Regions from separate parts of the Streptomyces chromofuscus genome, predicted to be linked through region 1. Evidence: riboswitches for the same ligand, from Rfam matches in the RefSeq annotation. Region 1 holds a riboswitch; each other region holds the start of a gene.
The links. A riboswitch is a leader RNA that binds a small molecule or an ion and turns the genes downstream of it on or off. The one in region 1 is predicted to bind cobalamin.

Region 1 (7,691 bases):
TCGGGTTCTCGCCGAAGCCGCGCGGCGGCTGGATCATCACGACGACGTTCCCGAACCGCAGGGAGGCGAGCACGATGTCGTCACCGTCGACGTACAGCGAGCCCGGCGGGTCGCCCCACGCCTCGGCCATGGCGTCCCGCAGCTCCGGGTCCAGCTCGTCGAACCACGCTTGGTAGTCGGCGAGCGGGACGCGCGCCGGCGCGGCGGCCAGCTGGTCCTCCGTCAGCCACTCCACGTCGTGCCCGCCGGCCTCGATCAGCCGGTGGATCAGCTCGTCGCCGTTGTCGGGGTACCCGGTGACGCCGTACCCGGCGTCCCGCAGCGCGTCGAGCACCCGCACCGCCGACGCGGGCGTGTCCAGGCCCACCGCGTTGCCGACGCGCGAGTGCTTGGTCGGGTAGGCGGTGAAGACCAGCGCGATCCTCTTCTCGGCGTTCGGCCTGTGCCCCAGTCGGGCGTGCCGTACGGCGATCCCGGCCACCCGCGCGGCCCGCTCGGGGTCGGCGACGTACACGGGCACGTCGTCGGGGCCCTGCTCCTTGAAGGAGAACGGCACGGTGATCAGACGGCCGTCGAACTCGGGGATGGCCACCTGCATGGCCGCGTCCATGGGGGACAGGGCCGCGTCCGACTCGTCCCAGGCGGCCTTCGACGACGTCAGGCACAGGCCCTGCAGCACCGGCACGTTCAGCTCGGCGAGCGCGCCGATGTCCCAGGCCTCCTCGTCGCCGCCCGCCGAGGCCCGCGACGCGTGGGTGCCGCCGGCGGCGAGGACGGTGGCGACCAGGGCGTCGGTCCGCGCGAGGATCTCGTACAGCCCGGCGTCGGCCCCGCGCAGCGAACCGCAGTAGACCGGCAGGGCGTTGGCGCCGTGCACCTCGATCGCGTCGCAGAGGGTGTCGACGAAGGCGGTGTTGCCGCTCAGTTCGTGCGCCCGGTAGAAGAGCACGCCGACGGTCGGCCGGCCGTCCTGGAGCGGACGGGAGCCGTGGACGCCGTACTGCGGCATCTTCCGCGGCTCCTCGAAGCCCTCTCCCGTCAGCAGCACGGTGTCCGACAGGAACCGCGCCAGCTCGGTGAGGTTGGCGGGCCCGCCCTCGACGAGATAGCGCAGCGCCTCCGCCACGACTCCCGCGGGCACGGACGACTCCGCCATCAGCTCGGCGTCGGGCACGGCCTCCCCGCCGAGCAGCACGGTCGGAATCCCTGACGCCTTCAGCGCGGCCAGCCCGTCCTCCCAGGCACGCTTGCCGCCCAGCAGCCGTACGACGGCGACGTCCGCGCCCTCGATCAGCGTCGGCAGCTCGCCGGCGACGTCGACGCGGGTCGGGTTGCCGATCCGGTACGAGGCGCCGGAGGCACGGGCCGCCAGCAGATCGGTGTCCGCGGTCGACAACAACAACACAGTGCTCATGCGGGCGCTCCCGGTGGGATGAAGGGCAGTCCTTGCGGCGCGCCGGACTCGATGAGCCGCCACAGCGCGTCCGTGTCCGCGTGCTGTTCGATCAGGTCGCCGAGCCGGTCCAGCTGCTCCTCGCGCAGCGCGGCGAAGGAGGTGTCCGGCGCGGGCACGAAGCGGCGGCCCGCGGCGGCGGCCACCTCGCGCAGGAAGGCGCGCCGGAAGCCGTCCGACTCCAGGGAACCGTGCCAGTGGGTGCCCCAGGTCTGGCCGACCCGGCAGCCGTCCAGGAAGGGTTCACCGCCGTGGACGTCGGCGACGCCGTGGTGGATCTCGTAGCCCTCGACCGGCTCCCCGAGGGCCTCGCCGACGGGCCGGGTGAGGGTCTTCTCGCGGGCGAAGCGCACCCGCACGGGCAGGATCCCGAGGCCGTCGACGTGGCCGCGGCGGCTCTCGACGTCGTCCTCGATGTGCCCGCCGAGGATCTGGAAGCCCCCGCAGACGCCCAGCACCGGCCGGCCCTCGGCGGCTCTGCGGGCGAGGGCGTCCGCCAGCCCCCGCTCCCGCAGCCACTCCAGGGCCCGGACGGTGCCGCGCGTGCCCGGGACGACCACGAGGTCGGCGTCGGCCAGCTCCTCCGGGCGGTCCACGAACCGGACGACGACTCCGGGTTCGGCGGCCAGCGCGTCGACGTCGGTGAAGTTGGACATCAGGGGGATCGCGCACACGGCGACCCGCAGCACGTCCTCACCGACGGGCGGGGCGACGGCCGACTCCCGCACGGTGCCACGCAGCGACACCCTCAGACCGTCCTCCTCGTCGATGCCGAGACCGTGCCGGTACGGCAGCACGCCGTACGCGGGCCGACCGGTGAGGTCGCGCAGCATGTCGAGGCCGGGTGCGAGGAGGCTGACGTCCCCGCGGAACTTGTTGACGAGGAACCCGGCGACCAGGGCCTGGTCCTCGGGCGACAGCAGCGCCACCGTCCCGAAGAAGGAGGCGAAGACCCCGCCGCGGTCGATGTCGCCGACGACGAGCACGGGAAGCCCGGCGCCCCGGGCGATCCCCATGTTCACGATGTCGGTCCGCCGCAGGTTGATCTCGGCCGGACTGCCGGCCCCCTCACAGATCACCGCGTCATACGTGCCCCGCAGTTCGGCGAGGCAGTCGAGAACCGTCCCCAGCAGCCGCTGCTGCCGTCCGCCGTGGTACCCGCGCGCGCTCATCTCCCCGACGGGTTTGCCCAGCAGCACCACCTGGCTGCGCCGCTCCCCGCCCGGCTTGAGCAGCACCGGGTTCATCAGCGCGGTCGGCTCCACCCGGCACGCCTGCGCCTGCATGGCCTGCGCCCGCCCGATCTCGGCGCCCTCGCGGGTGACGAACGAGTTGAGCGACATGTTCTGCGCCTTGAACGGCGCGACCTTGACCCCCTGCCGCACCAGCCACCGGCAGATCCCGGCGGTGACGACGCTCTTGCCGGCATCGGAGGTGGTGCCGGCGACCAGCAGCCCACGGCCGGTCACGCGGGCCTCCCCGACAGCCGCGCCCACAGCAGCGCCCCCGCCGCGGTCACCCCGAACGCCAGCCCGCCGACCCGCCGGGACAACCGGACGGCCCGCTCGATGTCGGCCACTTGCACCGCACGCCCCCCACCGTTCAGTACGGGCCGGTGCTCGACCCGGCCCGCATACGACAACGTCCCCCCGAGCCGCACCCCCAACGCCCCGGCGAACGACGCCTCCACGGGCCCCGCGTTGGGACTCGGGTGCTTCGCGGCATCAGCCCGCCACGCCCGCACGGCGCCCCGCGGGTCACCACCCGCCAGCACGGCGAGGACTGCGGTCAACCGGGCCCCCGGCCACCCCGCGAGGTCGTCGAGCCGCGCCGAAGCCCACCCGTACTTCCGGTACGCGGGCGACCTGTGCCCCACCATCGCGTCCAGCGTGTTGACGGCCCGGAACCCGAGCAGCCCCGGCACCCCGCCGACGGCCCCCCACACCAACGCCCCCACCACGGCGTCGGAGGTGTTCTCCGCGACGGACTCCACCACCGCCCGCGCGATCCCGTCCGCGTCCAGCGCCTGAGGATCCCGCCCGCACAGGTGCGGCAGCCGCGCCCGCGCCCCCTCGACGTCCCCCGCCTCCAGGGCACGCCCGACGGCCCGGGCCTCCCGGCCGAGCGAAGTCCCGCCGACGACGGCCCAGGTGGCGACGCCGGTCAGCGCGACGGAAGCGGCGGGGGAGGAGCGTACGGACCGACGGGCCGCGGCGCCCAGCGCGACGGCGCCACCGGCGCACACGACGGTGTGCAGCACGCCCCACCCGCGGTGGTCCCGCCACAGCACCCGCTCCACGGCCCCGGCGGCGTGCCCGAACGCGGCGACCGGATGCCCGCGGCGTGGATCGCCGAGCAGGAGGTCGCCGAGGAGGCCGGCGGCGGCGCCGTACGCGAAGACGCGACCGGCACGCATGCGGCTCAGCCGGCCGTGGGGTCGGGCAGAGACCTGGTACGGGACCTGACTGGGCAGCCGAGCATCGCGTTATGTCCTCACTCAGGGTGTCCACGCCCTGGTTCGACGAGACCGGCGGTGAGAGTTCCTGGCTCCCGGGGGTTTCCTCCCCGGTCACAGTGGCGGGACCGCGCCGGATTCGCACCGGGCTTCCTCTCCTGCCGCCGTACATGGCTCCGGCAGTCCACCATGGGGCCGGAACACCCGTCAACTTGCCGTTGACCTGCGACGGGGCAAGTGTGCTGAGGCCCACACGGCACGGGCGGCACGGGTCTCCCGCACGTCCGCGCCCGTCCGTCGCGCCGCACGACGAAGCGCCCTGCCGGAGCCCTCGTCGAGGGCCCGCGCAGGGCGCGACAGCACCGAAGGCCGTCAGTGAGTGCCCTCAGGGACAATGTGACGGCCGTCGGGCCGCCAAGACGTAACTGCCGTCAGGCCGCCAAGAGGTGGCGGCCGTCGGGCACGACCTTGTGACGACCGTCAGGCGACGATCAGATAGATGCCGTATCCCACGGCCGCCGCGCAGGCCGCGAACGCGGTGTACGCGCCGGTGACGGCCAGCGCCGCCGACTCACCCCGCTCCGCGGCGCGTTCGCGCCGCGACAGGCCGGTGATACCGAGGGTGAACAGGCCCACCAGAGCCACCGTGACCACGAGGCTGACGCCGAAGACGGAGCCGAGGGCCGCCCAGTCGATCTTCATGTTGCTGCTGCTTCCTTCAGTAACCGGGTGCTCAGACGCTGGCCTGAGAGGGCGTCGGCTCCGCGGCCGGGGATTCGGGGCCCGCGGCGGGGGAGGGGATGGTGACCTGCGCCGCCGGGCCCTCCGCCGGGGTGCCGACCGGGGGCGGCGTCACCGCGGCCATCGCCGCGGTCACCACGCCGGCCGGTTCCTCGTCCGTGTCGTTGACGTTCGTGTGGTCGACGACCTCACGGCGGGAGATCTTCCAGATCGCGGCGCTGGAGGCGACCAGGAAGACCGCGACGAGGGCGGTGCCCCAGGAGCCGAAGCCGGTCACCCACTCGGCGATCGCGCCGACCAGCGCGGCGGCCGGGAGCGTCAGGCCCCAGGCGACGAACATCCGGGTCGCCGTCGACCAGCGGACCACGCCGCCCTTGCGGCCCAGGCCCGCGCCCATCACCGCGCCGGAGACCGAGTGCGTGGTGGAGAGGGAGAAGCCCAGGTGTGAGGAGGCCAGGATGACGGTGGCGGCGCTGGTCTGCGTGGCGAAGCCCTGCTGCGGCTGGAGGTCGGTCAGGCCCTTGCCCATCGTGCGGATGATGCGCCAGCCGCCGAGGTAGGTGCCGAGCGCGATGGCCAGGCCCGCGGAGAGGATGACCCACATCGGCGGGTCGGAGTCGGGGGCGAGGGTGCCGCCGGCGACCAGGGCGAGGGTGATGATGCCCATGGTCTTCTGCGCGTCGTTGGTGCCGTGGGCCAGGGAGACCAGGCCCGCGGAGGCGATCTGCCCGGCGCGGTAGCCCTTCGCGGCGGCCTTGCCGTCGGCCTTCCTGCCGAGCGTGTACGTCAGCCGCGTCGCGATCATCGCCGCGATGCCCGCGACCAGCGGAGCGGCGATCGCCGGGATCAGCACCTTGGTGACCAGCACGTCGCCGTGGACCGCGCCGACACCGGCCGAGGCGACGGTGGCGCCGATCAGGCCGCCCAGCAGGGCGTGCGAGGAGGAGGACGGCAGGCCGACCAGCCAGGTCATCAGGTTCCACAGGATCGCGCCGACCAGCGCGGCGAAGATGACCTCGGGACGCATGCCGCTCTCGTCCACCAGGCCCTTGGAGATCGTGTTGGCGACTTCCACGGAGAGGAAGGCGCCGACCAGGTTGAGGACGGCGGACATGGCCACCGCGACCTTGGGTCTGAGGGCACCTGTCGAGATGGTGGTGGCCATCGCGTTCGCGGTGTCGTGGAAACCGTTCGTGAAATCGAACGCGAGTGCGGTTACCACCACAATCGCGAGGATCAGCGAGATGCCTTCCATTTACCCAGGCAATCGTTCGAGGTCATTGGCTGGATGAACGTAGGTAACCTAGATGAACGAAAGGTGAACTGAGGGGGGCTTCCCGATGTCCTGAAGTGAGGGTGGACACAGCCCGGGGAATCGACGGTTCCCCGGACGGGGCCACGGGCCTTGCCCCACACGGCTGGACGCCCTTCGCGAACCGCCTCAGCCGGGTCGTCGACCCGGTGAAGAGATTCTGGTCACCCGGCACGCTGCCGCCGTCGTCGTACGGGTTGTATGCGATGTCCAGCGCCGGCGGCGGCGTCCTGCCGTCCGCCTGCCGTGCGTCCGCCGTCGCGGACGAAGTGGGGCGCCCTGATCGATCCCCGGCCAATCGGGGCAGCGGGGCGGGACGGCGATGCGCGCCCTGCCGGAGGGGGAGAGTTCCCCCTGCGGCGCGCCCGCGCCGGGACGCTCCTGCGGTTCGGCTGGCAGGATCGCGGCATGGCCGAACAGCGGTGGGAAGAGCGGGAAGAGCGGGAAGAGCGGGAAGCGCGGGGCGTCCCCGGCGACGCCCGGGAGGTGCGCGAGTCGCCGGGGAGCGGCGGGGTGGCGGAGGAGGCCCGGGCCTGGGAGGAGCTCGTGGCCACGGCGCGCCGGACCGTTTCCGAGGGACTGGTCGTCGGTACGTCCGGCAACGTCTCCGTCCGTGTCGGGGACACGGTCCTGCTCACCCCGTCGGGCGTCCCGTACGACCGCCTCACCCCGGACGACCTGACCGGTGTCGACCTCGACGGCCGGCAGGTGCGCGGCACACTCGTCCCGACCAGCGAGCTGCCCATGCACCTCGCCGTCTACCGCGTCACCGACGCCCGCGCCGTCGTCCACACCCACGCCGTGCACGCCACCGCCGTCTCCACGCTCGTCCCGGAGCTCCCGGTGATCCACTACATGGCCGGCGCGCTCGGCGGACCCGTCCGAGTCGCCCCGTACGCGACCTACGGCACCGACGAGTTGGCCGAGAACATGCTGCGCGCCCTGGCCGACCGTTCCGGCTGCCTCCTCCAGAACCACGGCACCATCACCTACGGCACGACCCTGGCCCAGGCCTACGACCGCACGGCCCAGCTGGAGTGGATGTGCCGCCTGTGGCTGACGGCGTCCTCCGTACCGGGCCTGTCGCCGTCCCTGCTGTCGGAGGAGCAGCTGCAGGAGGCGGCGGAACGGCTGCGGGGGTACGGGCAGCGGGGGTGACCGGGCGTGACTGCCGGGGGTGAGGGGGCGTGACTGCCGGTGCCGGTGCCGGTGCCGGTGCCGGTGCCGGTGTGGGCGCCGGGCGCTGGGTGCGGGGGTGCCGGCGGTGCGCGGCCAGGTGGCGGAGTGACCGTTCGTCGGCGTACCTCCCCGGTGCCGTTCTCCCGCCCGCGGCGTCGAACCCGCCCGTACCACCCGGAACCACCCCCGCACGCGCCGAGTCGCATCACACCGCCCTGTCCTTCCGCTGGCCGCCGGGCGGGTCGGACTGGACACTGGACCCGTGCGCACTGTCAAAGCGACGGCCGCTGCCGTCACCGCCATGACGGTGGCCGGCGCCGCAGCCGTGGCCGCCGGCCGGTTCGCCAGTGACGCCGCGCTGAAGGCACCGCCCGGTCGGCCCCTGCCCACCGAACCCCGGCTCACCGTGCACGGCACCGCCGCGGGCCGCGTCACCCTCACCCGCGCGCTCGCCTCCCTGCGCCCCGGCACCTACGGCCTCGCCGGCGCCGCCTCCCACGCGGTCGTCGGCCCCGTCCTGGACTCCGCCCCGCACCCCGCGGACTCGGTGG
Region 2 (7,691 bases), 3.5 Mb from region 1:
CTGGTGAACGCCACCGAGAGCCACTCCATCTCGTTCCGCCAGATCCACACCGAGGACGGCGGCAGGATCCGCTACCGCAAGTTCTGCGAACTGGAGGAGCGCGAGGTCAGCGGGGCGGAGATCGGCAAGGGGTACGAGGACGCGGACGGGACGATCATCCCGATCAGCGACGAGGATCTGGCCCAGCTGCCCATCCCGACCGCCAAGACGATCGAGATCGTGGCGTTCGTGCCGGGTGACCGGATCGACCCGCTCCAGATGGACGCCGCGTACTACCTCGCGGCCGGCGGCGCCCCCGCCGCCAAGCCGTACACGCTGCTGCGCGAGGCCCTCAAGCGCAGCAACAAGGTCGCCATCGCCAAGTTCGCGCTGCGCGGCCGGGAGCGGCTGGGCATGCTGCGGGTGGTCGGCGACGCGATCGCCATGCACGGGCTGCTGTGGCCGGACGAGGTCCGCGCGCCCGAAGGCGTCGCGCCCGACGCCAACGTCACCGTCCGCGACAAGGAACTCGACCTCGCGGACGCCCTGATGGACACCCTCGGCGAGGTCGACCTGGAGGACCTGCACGACGAGTACCGCGAGGCCGTCGAGGAGGTCATCGCCGCGAAGGCGGCCGGCGAGGCGCTCCCCGAGGCTCCCGAACCCGCGGCGGGCGGCAAGGTGCTCGATCTGATGGCGGCCCTGGAGAGCAGTGTCCGGGCGGCGCGGGAGTCCCGCGGCGAGGCCCCCGCGGAGGAGGCCGAGGTCCGCCCGCTTCCCGAGCGCAAGGCCGGCCGGGCCACGCCGAAGGAACCGGCCGGCAAGAAGTCGACGGCGAAGAAGGCGGCCGCGAAGAAGACGACCGCGTCCGCGAGGAAGACGGCGTCCAGGTCGGCGCAGGGGACGCCGGAGCAGGGGACGAAGAAGGCCGCCTCCTCGAAGAGCACGGCGAAGAGCACGGCCAAGAGCACCGCGAAGAAGACGACGACGAAGAAGGCCACGCCGCGCAAGCGATCGGCGTGAGCGGGGCGGTCCGATCCGACTCCGGGTTCTGCGCGGGGGCAGCAGGAGCGGGGGGGGGGCCCGCGGGGCTGCCGGGTACTGAGGTGCGTGGGCCCGTGTTGTCTCGTCGTTGCTGAGGTGCGTGGGCTCGTGTTGTCTCGTCGTTGCTGAGGTGCGTGGGCCCGTGTTGTCCCGTCGTTGCCGAGGTGCGGGGGCTCGGCCTGCCCCGTCGATGCTCAGTCGCGTGGGCTCGTTCAGGTTCGTCGGCTGTCAGTCGCGCGGGCCCTGCCCGGGTCTCGGCTCCCGGTCCCGCGGTCCTTTGACCGGGGTGTCGGCTGCCGTCCCGCGCCCCTGACAGGGCCACCGGCTCTTAGCCGCGCGCCTTCGTCTGCCCCATCGGGTCAGCTGCGTGCCTTCGCCCGCCCCATCGCGAGTGCCGACCCCAGCACCCGGCCGCGCACCTTCGCACGCCGTCCAAGTGCCGACCTCAGCCACGTGCCCCGCCCGCCCCGCCCGCGCCCTCAGTCGCGTCCCCCCGTCCGCCCCGTCGTCAGTGCCGCGAGTTCCTCCGCCGTGCGGGGGCCGGTGGTGCTGCCGTCCAGGAGTCCCTGTCCGCGCAGGAGCGCCGCCGCCGCGACGCCCCAGGGCAGGCGCAGGCCCGCCGCCCGCAACAGTTCCGCGCGGGCCAGGTTCTCGGCAGCGGGGCCGGTGCGGACGCCGGACGGGGTGAGCAGGGCCGCGTCGTCGGCCCAGCGCAGGGCGAGGTCGACGTCGTGGGTGGCCATCACCACGGTCGTACCCCCGGCGCGCAGCCCGTCGAGGGTGGCGAGCAGCCGTTCCTGGCCGTCGGGATCCAGCCCGGCCGTCGGCTCGTCGAGGATCAGCACCCGCGGCCGCATGGCGACGGCACCCGCGATCGCGGTCCGCTTGCGCTGCCCGTACGACAGCAGGTGCGTGGGCCGGTCGGCCAGCCGGGCGACGTCCAGCGCGGTCAGCGCCTCCTCGACCCGAGCGCGCACCTCCGCGTCCGGCAGCCCGAGGTTCAGCGGCCCGAACGACACGTCCTGCGCCACCGAGGCGGCGAACAGCTGGTCGTCCGGATCCTGCACCACCAGCTGCACGGAGGTCCGCAACCGGGTCAGCCCCTTGCGGTCGTACGACACCGGCGTACCGTCCACCGTCACCACCCCGGCGTGCGGCCGGAGCCCCCCGCTGAGCAGCCGCATCAGCGTGGTCTTGCCGCTGCCGTTGCGGCCGAGCAGCGCCAGCGCACGCCCCTCGCGCACCTCGAAGTCGAGTCCGTTGAGCACGGCCGGGCCGTCCTCGTAGGCGAAGGACACCCCCCGCAGGGCGACCAGAACGGAGGACTCGCTCATGACAGCGGCCTTTCGAGGACGAAGGTGAGGGCGGCCAGCGCCGCGAACAGCGCGACGCTCAGGGCCGTGAACGGGACGGAGACGCGGGCCTCGGGCACCAGGACGCGCAGCGTGCCGTCGTACCCGCGCCCGGCGAGCCCGGCCTGCAGGCGCGCCGCCCGGTCGAAGGACCGCACGAAGGCGATGGCGCCGAGCCCGGCCAGCGACCGCCACTGGGCGGCCCGCGTGGTGTGGCCGAGGCGGGCCGCCTGGGCGTCGTGGACGCGGCGAACGGAGTCGAGGAGCAGGAAGCTCATGCGGTACGTCACCAGGGCCACGTCCACGACCGGCGCGGGCACCCCGGCGCGGACCAGCCGGGGCAGCAGGTCGGACATCGGCGTGGTGAACGCGAACAGCAGCACCCCGAGGGAGGCCGCCGAGGTGCGCAGCAGCAGCTCCCCGGCGCGCACCGCGCCACCGTCGGCGAGCCCGACGAACCCGTCCGGGCCGCCGACCCGCACCAGCAGCGGAAGCGCGCCGGTGACGCAGAAGCCCAGCGGCACCCGGTAGGCCCGCCACAGCCGCCGCCCGGGCACGCCCGCCGGGCCGAGCAGCGCGGCCAGCGCCGTCAGCAGCACCAGCACGGCCCCCGGCCAGGGCGGCAGCGAGATAGCCAGCACCGTCAGCCCCAGTCCGAGCACGGCCTTGTCCAAGGGATGGCGGCGGCGCCAGCGACTGCTGTGCGCCGCCGCGTCGATCGGCAGCATGAGGCTCAGGCCCCTTCGGCTCCGTCGTGCCCGGGCACCCCCGCGGCGCTCAGCCGCTGCTCGGCCCGCGCCTCACCCTGGCGGCGTCCGCGGCGCAGCCCGAAGTAGTACGCGAGCGCGCCCGCGCCGACCGCCGCCTGGAGGGCGAACAGGCCGGACTCGATCTCCCCGGACGGCGGCTCGTACAAGGGCGAGAACCACGGTTCGTAGTCCGGGTCCAGCTCGGTGATCGCCGTCTCCGCCTCACCGTCGGAGCCGGTGAACGGCTCCTCCTTGTGGTCACCGAGCCCGAGCGCGAGCGGCAGCACCGCCAGGGCGACGACGGCGAGCAGCAGCAGGAGGTTGATCTTCGTCCCGCGCTTCACCGGGCCACCGCCTCGGTGCCGGTCTCCTCGGTGCCGGACCCCTCGATACCGGAGCCCTCGGTGCCGGTCTCCCCGGTGCCGCTGCCGGTCTTCTTGCCGAGCAGCACGCCCAGCCGGGTCAGTTCGCCCTTGCTGGACTGCACCAGCAGCCGCATCACCAGCACCGTCAGCAGACCCTCGCTCACCGCGAGCGGGATCTGCGTGACCGCGAAGATGGCGCCGAACTTGCCGAGCGCGCCCAGGAACCCGCTGCTCGGGTCGGGGAAGGCGAGCGCCAGCTGGACGCTGGTGACGCAGTAGGTGGACAGGTCGGCGACGAACGCGCCGAAGAACACGGCGACCATCAGCGGCACGTCGTAGCGCCGCAGCAGCCGGTAGATCCCGTAGCCCGCCCAGGGCCCGGCGATCGCCATCGAGAAGACGTTGGCGCCCAGCGTGGTCAGCCCGCCGTGGGCCAGCAGCAGCGCCTGGAACAGCAGGGTGATGGTGCCCAGCACCGCCATGACCGGCGGCCGGAACAGGATGGCACCCAGGCCCGTGCCGGTGGGATGCGAGCAACTCCCGGTCACGGACGGCAGCTTTAGCGCCGACAGGACGAAGGTGAAGGCGCCCGAGGCGCCGAGGAGCAGGGTGCTCTCGGGATGTTCCCTGACCTCACGGGTGAGGGAACGGACTCCGTGGACGACGAACGGCGCGGACGCGGCACCCCAGGCGATCGCGTGCGCCGGAGGCAGAAAACCCTCGGCTATGTGCATGGCTCAGCAGACCCTCTCCAGCACCTCGTGGATGGTGTACAACGCGCCTCGGCCGGTCTCCTGGCTGACGGGTGACACCGCCCGTGCTCCGCCTTCCCGGGTCCGAGGACCCAGTGGCTGCCCGTGAGGGCCGGAGCCGGACTTCCCGATCACAGTGGCGAGGGCCGCACCGGCATCACACCGGATTTCCCGTTCACCAAGGCCTGGTGACAGTAATGCGCCCGCGGGGGTGGTGACAAGCGGCGCATCGGGGGCGCGAAGACGCTGGTCACGCCGCGCGCACCCCCAACGTCGCCGGTCGGGCCCGCTGTCCGATGGCCCGACGGGAGTTTCTCCCCGAGGGCTGACGCGGGGCCGATGCCGCCCCACACTCGGTGCACAGAGGTTCATACGAGGGGGAGCGCACGATGGACCAACCGACGTACCTCACACCCGGCTTACCGGACCCCGACCCGTACCCCGGCCCGCCGCCCCGCCACCGCCCCCGGCGGTACGACCCCTTGGCCGTCGCCCTCGGCAACGCCTCGTTGCTCGGCGTCGGTTACCTCCTGATCGGACGGCGCAAGCTCGCCGTGACGGCCGTGCTGGGCACGGTCGTCCTCGTGTCCGCGCTCGTCTCCACGGCCTCGCGGGGGTACGAGATCGCCGCGCTGGTGTGGTGGGTGGCGGTCGTCGCCCACGGGTGGTTCCTGGCGAGCCGCGGCATGCCCAGGGTCGCCTCGCGCGGGCAGCGCCTGGTCGCGCTCGCCGTCACGCTGCCGGTGCTGCTGGCGGTGGGGCTGCTGCGGTACGACGCCGCGGGCATCGGGCGCGATGTCACCGAGGCCCGCGACCGGGGCGACTGCGCCGGGGTGTTCGGCGCGCAGGACGAGGTGTGGGCCGGGCACCGTGTGGCCGACGCCCCGCTGAGTGCCCGCGGGGACGAGGTGGTCGAGGACTGCCGGCGGCTGGAGACGGCCGGGGCCCTGCTGGACAGCGGGCTGCGCGGCGACAACGACGCGCTGGAGGAGGGCTTCGGCATCCTCGGCTCGGCGCTGCGCGAGCCCGGCAACGAGCGGACCGTCCGTGCCGTCCTGGACGGATTCCTCGACGGCCTGCCCACCGACAGCCCCTGCGGCACCGTCCGGATCACCGACTGGCTCCGCGACCGCGAGCCGACCGGCGACCAGCTCGACCGCTCCGCCGACACCGCGACCCGGGTGGCGCCCGGCGCCCTCGTCGCCTGCGGTGACAGCCTCATGAAGGACAGCGACTGGGAGACGGCCAGGGCACGTTACCGGCAACTCCTCGCCGACCACCCCGACGACGACCTGCGCGGCCGGGCCCGCACGGGCGTCATCAGGGCCACGCAGGCCATCGAACTGGACAACGTCCGCGGCCTGCTGTCGGGAACGGAGGACGCACAGCCCGAGTACTGCTCCCAGCCGGCCAAGTACAGCGCCGCCAAGCCGATGGGCAAGGGCACCAACCGCGCGCTGTACTTCGGCAACACCGAGTACACGAACCAGCTCCCCGGCAGCTGGAAGGCCGGTGACGCGGCCCGAGCGGTGGCGATCGTCTGCGTGGGCGAGTCGGCCCACGGCAGCTCCGTCGAGACGTGCCCCTATGAGGCCCGTGACTCCGGCGGCATCACCTACGTGACCTTCCACAAGATCGCCATCCCGGTACGCGTCTACGAACTGCGCACCGGCAGGCTCGTCGCCAAGCGCACGATCCAGATCAGCGGCTCCAGCTGCCCGGCGCTCCTCACCTACTACACGTACGGCACCTACGACTCCCCACCGAAGGACCAGTACGTCACCGAGTCCAAGTCCGATGTGCGCAACGCGTTCAGACCACTCATCAGCAGGTGACGGACGGCCCGGCGGACGGAGAGGGGGCCACTGGCCGGCAGTGGCCCCCTGCCCGCACCGCGGCGGGGCCGTCGTAACCAACCTCCGCCCGGGGCCCGCTCCTGCCGGAGTCCACTGTCAGTCCCCCGTACCGCGGCTGCCGTTCCGCGGTCGCGCGCCAGTCCACCACCGCAGGATGTTCGCCCTGTTCAGGGCCCGGGATGGACGAGCGACCGGCTCGGCCCCTGGGACGGCAACGAGGCCGACCGCACCGGGCGGCGGGGGAGTGGCGGGTCCGCTTCTTCCATACGTGGATCGACTGGGCGGGCGACGACGAACTGGCCTCGACCGACCAGGGGCGCTTCGACCGCCGGGTGGCGGGCGCCTGGCGCGAGGCACCGCTCACCGACGTGCCCCCGCTGGTGTTCAGCGAGGCGATGCGCGACGTGGACCTCTTCGTCGGCGTCACCTCGATCGCCGCCGACCTCGACCGGACCGACGGCGGCCCCGAGCGCGGGTACGGGAACCGTGCCGGGTTCGCCGAGCTGACCGAGAACGCCGAGGCACGCCGCGAGGCGCTGGACCGCATCCTGCCGCGCCTCCAGATCGCCGACCGGTGCAAGCTCGACGGCCGCTTCCTGACCGTGCGCGGCGACCTGCGCGCGTACAAGATCCACCTGGGCTCGGCGAGCATCCTGACGGGACCGGACGACAGCTACCTGTGCGTCGTCCCGGCAGGCCGCTCGGGACGGGGCAAGGTCTTCCTCCCGCTCGAGGACGACCGCCTGTCGCTGATCCTGAGCAAGGCGTTCCTACTGGCCGCCGACACGGAGATCGCGGACGAGTCCATCGTCGCGCAGATCGAGCGGGGCGCCTGACGGCGGAGTAGGACCTGATGGGCGTACCGCACGGGTGACCGCACGGGACCCTGACACAGCACGGGACCCTGACGAGCCATCGGCCCACGAGGAGAGCAACCGCCGGAAAAGCCCCTTTTGTCACGAACTCGCCCTCCGTGACGTCACGAAGGCGCCCCGACCTCTGGCGACTGCCGCCCAGCGTGCGCTGACCTGCCGAAGTGACCGCCTACCCCCACCTCGGGAGCAGCCCAGGACTCCCCTGCACGCCCCACGGGCAACAGGGGTCTTCCGTTTTTCCCGCCGGAGGCGTAGGTTCCGTTTACCCCGCGACGGCGCCTCCCGAGGCGCTGGCCCGCCTCATCCGGAGGGCGGGCCGCGCGGGGGCCAAATCTGTAGGGCCCTGCTGTGCCCCGGTACTTGGGCGGGTCGGTCGAGGGAGGACGCAGGCCCGCTGAGGCCTGGACGCCAGGTGCCTTCGACGAGAGAGGCGACCAAGGCGGGCGTCGGCAGCGCACTGTCTCCGTTCACCCCTGGGTCGGTGGCCGCCCCCTCTTCTCCGCATCCACACGCCGATTGGCGATCACGACATCGCAAGCAGCCTCACCGGCAAGGCGATCGCGAGCACCCGATGACAGCAGGTGAGGCGGCGTCTCGGCGTGTGGAAGGAAATTTCTTCGTAGGGCTGTATGGCGGTCCGGGTCGGTCGACGGCCGTAAGGGTGCGAGCAGTTGAGCGGAGACCGAGACGGAGTGCGGTGATTCGTGGACGGTCATACC
Region 3 (7,691 bases), 3.4 Mb from region 1:
GGCAAGGAGGGCGTGGCCACCGCCAACGGCCCCCGCCACCGGCGTCAACGCCGCACCATTCAGCCCGCGTTCCGGCTCGACGCGATCCCCGCCTACGGGCCGATCATGGAGGAGGAGGCGCACGCGCTCACCACCCGCTGGCAGCCCGGCCGGACCGTCGACTGCACCTCGGAGTCCTTCCGGGTGGCCGTGCGCATCGCGGCCCGCTGCCTGCTGCGCGGCGAGTACATGGACGAGCGCGCCGAGCGGCTGTGCCTCGCCCTCGCCACGGTGTTCCGCGGCATGTACCAGCGGATGGTGATCCCGCTCGGGCCGCTGTACCGGCTGCCGCTCCCGGCGAACCGCGAATTCAACCGGGCGCTGGCCGATTTGCATCTCCTGGTCGACGAGATCGTGGCCGAACGCCGGGCATCCGGTCAAAAGCCGGACGATTTGCTGACGGCATTGCTGGAAGCGAAGGACGAGAATGGCGAGCCCATCGGGGAACAGGAGATCCACGACCAGGTGGTCGCGATACTCACCCCGGGAAGCGAAACCGTGGCCTCCACGATCATGTGGCTGCTTCAGGTGCTCGCCGAGCATCCGGAACACGCGGACCGGATCCGAGACGAAGTTGAATCCGTAACCGGTGGCCGGCCCGTCGCATTCGCGGACGTCCGGAAGCTCACGCACACGAACAATGTCGTCGTGGAGGCGATGCGTTTGCGTCCCGCCGTGTGGATACTGACCCGGCGGGCGGTCACCGACACGGAACTCGGCGGCTATCGCATTCCGGCCGGAGCCGACATCATCTACAGTCCGTACGCGATACAGCGCGATCCGCGATCGTACGCGGACAACCTGGAGTTCGACCCCGACCGATGGCTTCCGGAACGCGTCAAGGACGTGCCGAAATATGCCATGAGTCCGTTCAGCGTGGGTAATCGCAAGTGCCCGAGCGACCACTTCTCGATGGCCCAGCTGACGCTCATCACGGCGGCGGTGGCGACGAAGTACCGCTTCGAGCAGGTGCCCGGCTCCAATGACGCGACCCGGGTCGGCATCACGCTCCGCCCGCACAAGCTGCTGCTCACCCCTGTGCCGAGGTGAGTCGCGGGGCGTGCGGTCAGGCGGCTTCCGGGCCCCTGAACGTGCGCCGGTAGGCGTTGGGGGTGGTCCCCAGCGCCCGGACGAACTGGTGGCGCAGCGCGGCCGCGTTGCCGAACCCCGTCCGGCCGGCGATCGCGTCCACCGTCTCGTCCGTCGCTTCCAGCAACCGCTGGGCCAACAGCACCCGTTGGCGAAGGATCCAGCGGTACGGAGTGGTCCCCGTCTCCTGCTGGAAGCGGCGGGCGAAGGTGCGCGGGGACATCAGGGCGCGGGCGGCGAGCTGCTCGACGGTGACCTCCTGGTCGAGGTTGCGCTGCATCCACACCAGCACCTCGGCGACCGCGTCGCCCTCGGAGCGGGGCAGCGGGCGCTCGATGTACTGGGCCTGGCCGCCGTCCCGGTGCGGCGGCACCACCATCCGCCGGGCGATCTTGTTGGCGACCTCCGGCCCCTGCTCCTTGCGCACGATGTGCAGGGCGGCGTCGATGCCCGCGGCCGTACCGGCCGAGGTGATCACCGGGTCCTCGTCGACGTAGAGCACGTCCGGCTCGACGACCGCCCGCGGGTACTGCCGCTCCAGCTCCTCGGCGTGCCGCCAGTGGACCGCGCACCGCCGCCCGTCCAGCAGTCCGGCGGCCCCCAGCACGAAGACCCCGGAGCACACGCTGAGCACCCGCGCCCCGCGCTCGACGCCCCGGCGCAGGGCGTCGAGCAGCTCGGGCGGGAAGGTCCGCGACTCGTAGGCCGAGCCCGCCGGCACGGCGATCAGGTCGGCGGTCTCCAGGCGCTCCAGCCCGTGCTCGACCCGCACGGCGAAGCCGGCGTTCGCCCGCAGCACCGGCCCCTCGGCGGAGGCCACCGCGAAGTCGTAGACCGGCAGTCCGTCGTCGCTGCGGTCGATGCCGAAGACCTCGCAGACCACACCGAGCTCGAAGGGGTTCACGCCGTCGACGAGGACGGCCGCCACGTTCTGAAGCATGCGCCCAGTGTGCCTCGGCGGTGGCAGTAAATCGAGGGTCTACGGCAGTCCTGCCACTGTTGGTAAGGAGCATAGAGCGCGACAGTGGTGTCCATGAACGCGAACCAGATCGAAGCACTCATCGGAATGCTGGCCGTCGTCGCACTCTTCGCGATCATGGTCCTCCCCGCGCTCATCGGCGCCGCGCACGACCGGCGCGTCGACCGGGAGATCAGGGAGGCCCAGGACCACCTCGAGGAGATGAAGGATCAGAAGTCCTCGTCCAGGTCGACCGTCCCCTCCACCGCGACCTGGTACGCCGAGGGACGCCGCTCGAAGAAGTTGGTCAGTTCCTGAACTCCCTGGAGCTCCATGAAGGAGAAGGGGTTCTCGGAGCCGTGGACCGGGGCGAAGCCGAGGCGCGTCAGGCGCTGGTCGGCGACGCACTCCAGGTACTGCCGCATCGAGTCGGTGTTCATGCCCGGGAGGCCGTCACCGCACAGGTCGCGCGCGAACTGCAGCTCGGCCTCGACGGCCTCCCGCAGCATGTCGGTGACCTGCTGCCGGAGCTGGTCGTCGAAGAGGTCCGGCTCCTCCTTGCGGACGGTGTCGACCACGTCGAACGCGAAGCTCATGTGCATGGTCTCGTCGCGGAACACCCAGTTGGTGCCGGTCGCCAGGCCGTGCAGCAGGCCCCGACTGCGGAACCAGTAGACGTACGCGAAGGCGCCGTAGAAGAACAGGCCCTCGATGCACGCGGCGAAGCAGATCAGGTTGAGCAGGAAGCGCCGGCGGTCGGCCTTGGACTCCAGGCGGTCCAGCTTCTCGACCGAGTCCATCCACCGGAAGCAGAACTCGGCCTTCTCGCGGATGGACGGGATGTTCTCGACCGCCGCGAACGCCGCCGCCCGGTCGTCCGGGTCGGGCAGGTAGGTGTCCAGCAGGGTCAGATAGAACTGGACGTGCACGGCCTCCTCGAACAGCTGACGGCTCAGGTAGAGCCGCGCCTCGGGGGAGTTGATGTGCTTGTACAGCGTCAGCACCAGGTTGTTGGCCACGATCGAGTCGCCCGTCGCGAAGAACGCGACCAGTCGGCCGATCAGGTGCTGCTCGCCCGGCGTCAGCTTGGCGAGGTCGGCGACGTCCGAGTGGAGGTCGACCTCCTCGACGGTCCAGGTGTTCTTGATGGCGTCCCGGTAGCGCTCGTAGAAGTCGGGGTAGCGCATGGGACGCAGGGTCAGCTCGAAGCCCGGGTCGAGAAGATTCTGGTGACGGGTGGTCATTACTGGCAGGCCTCGCAGGACTCGGGGTTTTCCAGGGAGCAGGCGACCGCTTCGGGGTCCGGGGTCGCCTGTACGGGGACGGTGGCTCGGGCCGCGCGGGCGATACGGGTCGCGGGACGCGAGCGCAGGTAGTACGTCGTCTTCAGGCCCGACTTCCAGGCGTAGGCGTACATCGAGGAGAGCTTGCCGATGGTCGGCGTCTCCAGGAACAGGTTCAGCGACTGCGCCTGGTCGAGGAACGGGGTCCGCGCGGCCGCCATGTCGATCAGCCCGCGCTGCGGGATCTCCCACGCCGTGCGGTAGAGCCGCCGTACGTCCTCGGGGATCCAGGCGAAGTCCTGCACCGAGCCGTTCGCCTCGCGCAGCGCCTCACGGGTGCGGGCGTCCCAGACGCCGAGCGCCTTGAGCTCCCGCACCAGGTAGGAGTTGACCTGCAGGAACTCGCCGGACAGGGTCTCTCGCTTGAACAGGTTCGACACCTGCGGCTCGATGCACTCGTAGACACCGGCGATCGAGGCGATGGTGGCCGTGGGCGCGATGGCCAGCAGCAGGGAGTTGCGCATGCCGACCGCGGCGATCCGCTCGCGCAGCGCCGCCCAGCGCTCCGGCCACGCCGGCTCGACGTCGAAGTGGTCGGGATGCAGCACGCCCCGGGCGGTACGGGTCTTGTCCCACGCGGGCAGCGGCCCGTTGCGCTCGGCGAGGTCGGCGGACGCCTCGTACGCGGCGAGCATGACGCGCTCGGCGATCCGGGTGGACAGCGCCTTGGCCTCGGGCGAGTCGAAGGGCAGCCGTAGCTTGAAGAAGACGTCCTGCAGGCCCATCGCGCCGAGGCCGACGGGACGCCAGCGGGCGTTGGAGCGGCCCGCCTGCTCGGTCGGGTAGAAGTTGATGTCGACCACGCGGTCGAGGAAGGTGACGGCGGTGCGGACGGTGGCGTCCAGCCGCTCCCAGTCGATGCCGTCCCCGGTGACGAACGCGCCGAGGTTGACCGACCCCAGGTTGCAGACTGCCGTCTCGCCGTCGCTGGTGACCTCCAGGATCTCCGTGCACAGGTTCGAGGAGTGCACGACGTGGCCCGGCTCGGCGGTCTGGTTGGCGGTCCGGTTCGCGGCGTCCTTGAAGGTCATCCAGCCGTTGCCGGTCTGCGCCAGGGTGCGCATCATCCGGCCGTACAGCTCGCGCGCGGGCAGCGTCTTCTTCGCCAGGCCCCGCTCCTCGGCCCGGCGGTAGGCGGCGTCGAACTCCTCGCCCCACAGGTCGACCAGCTCGGGCACGTCCGACGGCGAGAACAGCGACCACGGCGCGTCCGCGTTCACCCGGCGCATGAACTCGTCCGGGACCCAGTGCGCGAGGTTGAGGTTGTGCGTACGGCGGGCGTCCTCGCCGGTGTTGTCGCGCAGCTCGAGGAACTCCTCGATGTCGGAGTGCCAGGTCTCCAGGTAGACCGCGGCGGCGCCCTTGCGCCGGCCGCCCTGGTTCACGGCGGCGACCGAGGCGTCGAGCGTCTTCAGGAACGGGACGATGCCGTTGGAGTGGCCGTTGGTGCCGCGGATCAGGGAACCGCGGGCACGGATGCGGGAGAAGGACAGCCCGATGCCGCCGGCGTGCTTGGAGAGCCGGGCGACCTGGTGGTAGCGCTCGTAGAGCGAGTCCAGCTCGTCCTTGGGGGAGTCCAGGAGGTAGCAGGACGACATCTGCGGGTGGCGGGTGCCGGAGTTGAACAGGGTGGGGGAGGAGGGGAGGTAGTCGAGGCGGCTCATGAGCCCGTAGAGCGCGGCGACCTCGTCCACCGCACGAGGGGTGTCGTCCTCGGCGAGGCCGGCGGCGACGCGCAGCATGAAGTGCTGGGGCGTCTCGACGACCTTGCGGGTGATCGGGTGCCGGAGCAGGTAACGGCTGTGCAGGGTGCGCAGCCCGAAGTAGCCGAAGCGGTCATCGCCCTCGGGGTCGACCAGGGCGTCCAGCCGGCCGGCGTGCAGGCGTACGAAGTCGGCCGTGCGGTCGGCGATGAGGCCCTCCCGGTGCCCCACGGCGACCGACTCGGTGAAGGACGTGACGCCTTGGGAGGCGGCCTCGGCGGCGATGGAACGGGTCAGCAGCCGGGCGGCCAGCCGCGAGTAGGCGGGGTCCTCGGAGATGAGACCGGCGGCGGCCTCCGTGGCCAGCTCGCGCAGCTCCGTCTCGTCCGCCCGCGCGGAGCGGCCGCGCAGCGCGGCGGCGGCGACCCGGCCGGGGTCGGCGTCGGGGAGGTCGGCGGTCAGCTCCGTCAGGGTCCGCAGCAACGCGGTTCCGGGGCCGTCGGACTCCTGGATCGCTGAGGCCGGATCGGCTGGCGCGATGGTCACGTGGGGCTCTCCCTCGCTCGGCACGGGGGCCTTGCGGAGGGCAGGGGGCAGCACACGAGCGCACGCGGCGTCGCGTCCACCGGCCCATTCCACGAGGCCCGGACGTCAGGGCACCCGGACCGGGTGGCCGGGCGCACTGTCGGCAGGTCCTCGGACTGACTCCTGTGCACGGACATGCACAAGTACACCGTTGCGGGACAGTTCCGGATTCGCACCGGATTCCCCTGCGGCGACAGCGAGCATGAGCATACATCTAGTGCCGGGGACGAGAGCCACCCCTATATGTTGTGTCGTCGATGACTTCAGAGCGTCAACTCGTAGGTGAGGAGCGTGATGTCGTCCAGGTGCGGGAGCGGGTTCCAGTCGCGGCCGGGGGTGCGGGTGAAGCCCAGGCGGTCGTAGATGCGGTGGGCCGAGCGCATGGTGCGCTGGGTCGACAGGACGATGCGCGTGCAGCCGTCGGTGGCCCGTGCGCGCTCGACGCAGGCGCGTACGAGGGCCTCGCCGACACCTCGGCCTCGCGCCTCCGGCGCTACGGCCAGCATGCGGATTTCCGCCTCTCCGGGGCGGGCAATGTCGGCCATGGGGCCGCCTTGCGGCACGTACGTCACGCCGCCGACGACGTGGCCGTCCTGGGTGGCCACCAGGACTTCGGCGGCGGAGGCTCTTTTGGCGACGTTTCGGAGTTCGTGGAGGTATTCGTCGCTTTCACCGAAGTCGAGTAGGCCGTCCTGGAGGTAGGCCTGGGCGGTGATCTCGCCGAGGGTGCCGAATTCGGTGGTGTGTGCGGGGCGGATTCGGACGTCCATGGGGGGAGTGTGCACGACAGCGGGCCGCCGTATGGCTCGATGCCGGCGGCCCGCTGCGGATTGTGGTGGGTTCTCGCGCAGTTCCCCGCGCCCCTGAGGGCGCTGTTCTCGCGCTTCTTAGTGGCTTGCCCCAGCCGTTGCCGGGGGGAGCTCCGCCTGGACTCCGGGGTCGCCGGCGTCCGCCGTGTAGTCCTCCGGGCTCGTCTCGTCGATGCCCTCGGGGGCCTTCGCGGCCTTCAGTACGAAGGTCAGGACCACCGTGACCAGCAGGTTGAGGACGAACGCGGTGAGGCCGATGTAACCGATCTCCCCGATGCCGGGGATCTCCGCCGACGAGCCGCCGAAGTGCTTCTGGGTCGGCGAGGCCACCCCGTACGCCGCGACCGTGCCGTAGAGCATGCCGACCGCCCAGCCGGCCAGCAGGGCCCAGCGGTGGAACCAGCGGGTGAACAGGCCACCCACCAGCGCGGGCATGGTCTGCAGGATCCAGATGCCGCCCAGCAGCTGGAAGTTGATCGCGACCGTCTTGTCCATGCCGAGGACGAAGACCAGCGCGCCGACCTTCACCAGCAGGGACACCAGCTTGGAGACCTTGGTCTCCTGCGCGGGCGTGGCGTCCCGCTTGATGAAGTCCTTGTAGATGTTGCGGGTGAAGAGGTTGGCCGCGGCGATCGACATGATGGCCGCGGGGACCAGCGCGCCGATGCCGATCGCCGCGAAGGCGACGCCGGTGAACCAGTCCGGGAACATGTTCTCGAACAGCTGCGGGATGGCCAGCTGGCCGTTCTCCACCTTGATGCCGGCCGCGATCGCCATGAAGCCGAGCAGGCCGAGCAGGCCGAGCATCAGCGAGTACAGCGGCAGGATCGTGGAGTTGCGGCGGATGACGTCCCGGCTCCGGCTGGAGAGCACGGCCGTCACGCTGTGCGGGTACATGAACAGCGCGAGCGCCGAGCCCAGTGCCAGCGTGGCGTACGTCCACTGCGAGGCCGCGTTCGGTACCAGTCCGCCGGCACCCGCCGCCGAGTACTTCTCGCTCGCCGCGCCGAAGATGTCGTCGAAGCCGCCGAGCTTGATCGGGATGTAGATGATGGCGACCGCGATGACGAGGTAGATCAGGGTGTCCTTGACGAACGCGATCAGGGCCGGCGCGCGCAGACCCGACGAGTACGTGTACGCGGCCAGCACGCCGAAGGCGATCAGC

Region 2: it holds a riboswitch for cobalamin, as region 1 does, so the genes downstream of both, IPT68_RS24530 (energy-coupling factor ABC transporter permease) here and IPT68_RS08520 (cobalamin biosynthesis protein) in region 1, are expected to answer to the same signal.
Region 3: it holds a riboswitch for cobalamin, as region 1 does, so the genes downstream of both, IPT68_RS24115 (ribonucleoside-diphosphate reductase subunit alpha) here and IPT68_RS08520 (cobalamin biosynthesis protein) in region 1, are expected to answer to the same signal.

The regions. Positions count from the first base shown of each region.
Region 1 covers NZ_CP063374.1:1,883,117-1,890,807, reverse strand. Annotated here, with positions in the region: gene cobN (cobaltochelatase subunit CobN) at 1-1,414, opposite strand, end outside; gene IPT68_RS08525 (cobyric acid synthase) at 1,411-2,922, opposite strand; gene IPT68_RS08520 (cobalamin biosynthesis protein) at 2,919-3,869, opposite strand; cobalamin riboswitch at 3,972-4,112, opposite strand; gene IPT68_RS08515 (hypothetical protein) at 4,389-4,610, opposite strand; gene IPT68_RS08510 (inorganic phosphate transporter) at 4,642-5,904, opposite strand; gene IPT68_RS08505 (class II aldolase/adducin family protein) at 6,370-7,119, shown strand; gene IPT68_RS08500 (alpha/beta hydrolase) at 7,403-7,691, shown strand, end outside.
Region 2 covers NZ_CP063374.1:5,409,963-5,417,653, forward strand. Annotated here, with positions in the region: gene ku (non-homologous end joining protein Ku) at 1-1,002, shown strand, start outside; gene IPT68_RS24515 (energy-coupling factor ABC transporter ATP-binding protein) at 1,503-2,357, opposite strand; gene cbiQ (cobalt ECF transporter T component CbiQ) at 2,354-3,103, opposite strand; gene IPT68_RS24525 (energy-coupling factor ABC transporter substrate-binding protein) at 3,109-3,468, opposite strand; gene IPT68_RS24530 (energy-coupling factor ABC transporter permease) at 3,465-4,223, opposite strand; cobalamin riboswitch at 4,257-4,439, opposite strand; gene IPT68_RS24535 (tetratricopeptide repeat protein) at 4,631-6,076, shown strand; gene IPT68_RS24540 (DUF7737 domain-containing protein) at 6,277-6,933, shown strand; partial or broken gene IPT68_RS24545 (SWIM zinc finger family protein) at 7,677-7,691, shown strand, end outside.
Region 3 covers NZ_CP063374.1:5,314,565-5,322,255, forward strand. Annotated here, with positions in the region: gene IPT68_RS24095 (bifunctional albaflavenone monooxygenase/terpene synthase) at 1-1,089, shown strand, start outside; gene IPT68_RS24100 (GlxA family transcriptional regulator) at 1,106-2,068, opposite strand; gene IPT68_RS24105 (hypothetical protein) at 2,162-2,404, shown strand; gene IPT68_RS24110 (ribonucleotide-diphosphate reductase subunit beta) at 2,317-3,330, opposite strand; gene IPT68_RS24115 (ribonucleoside-diphosphate reductase subunit alpha) at 3,330-5,678, opposite strand; cobalamin riboswitch at 5,803-5,927, opposite strand; gene IPT68_RS24120 (GNAT family N-acetyltransferase) at 5,981-6,487, opposite strand; gene mctP (monocarboxylate uptake permease MctP) at 6,605-7,691, opposite strand, start outside.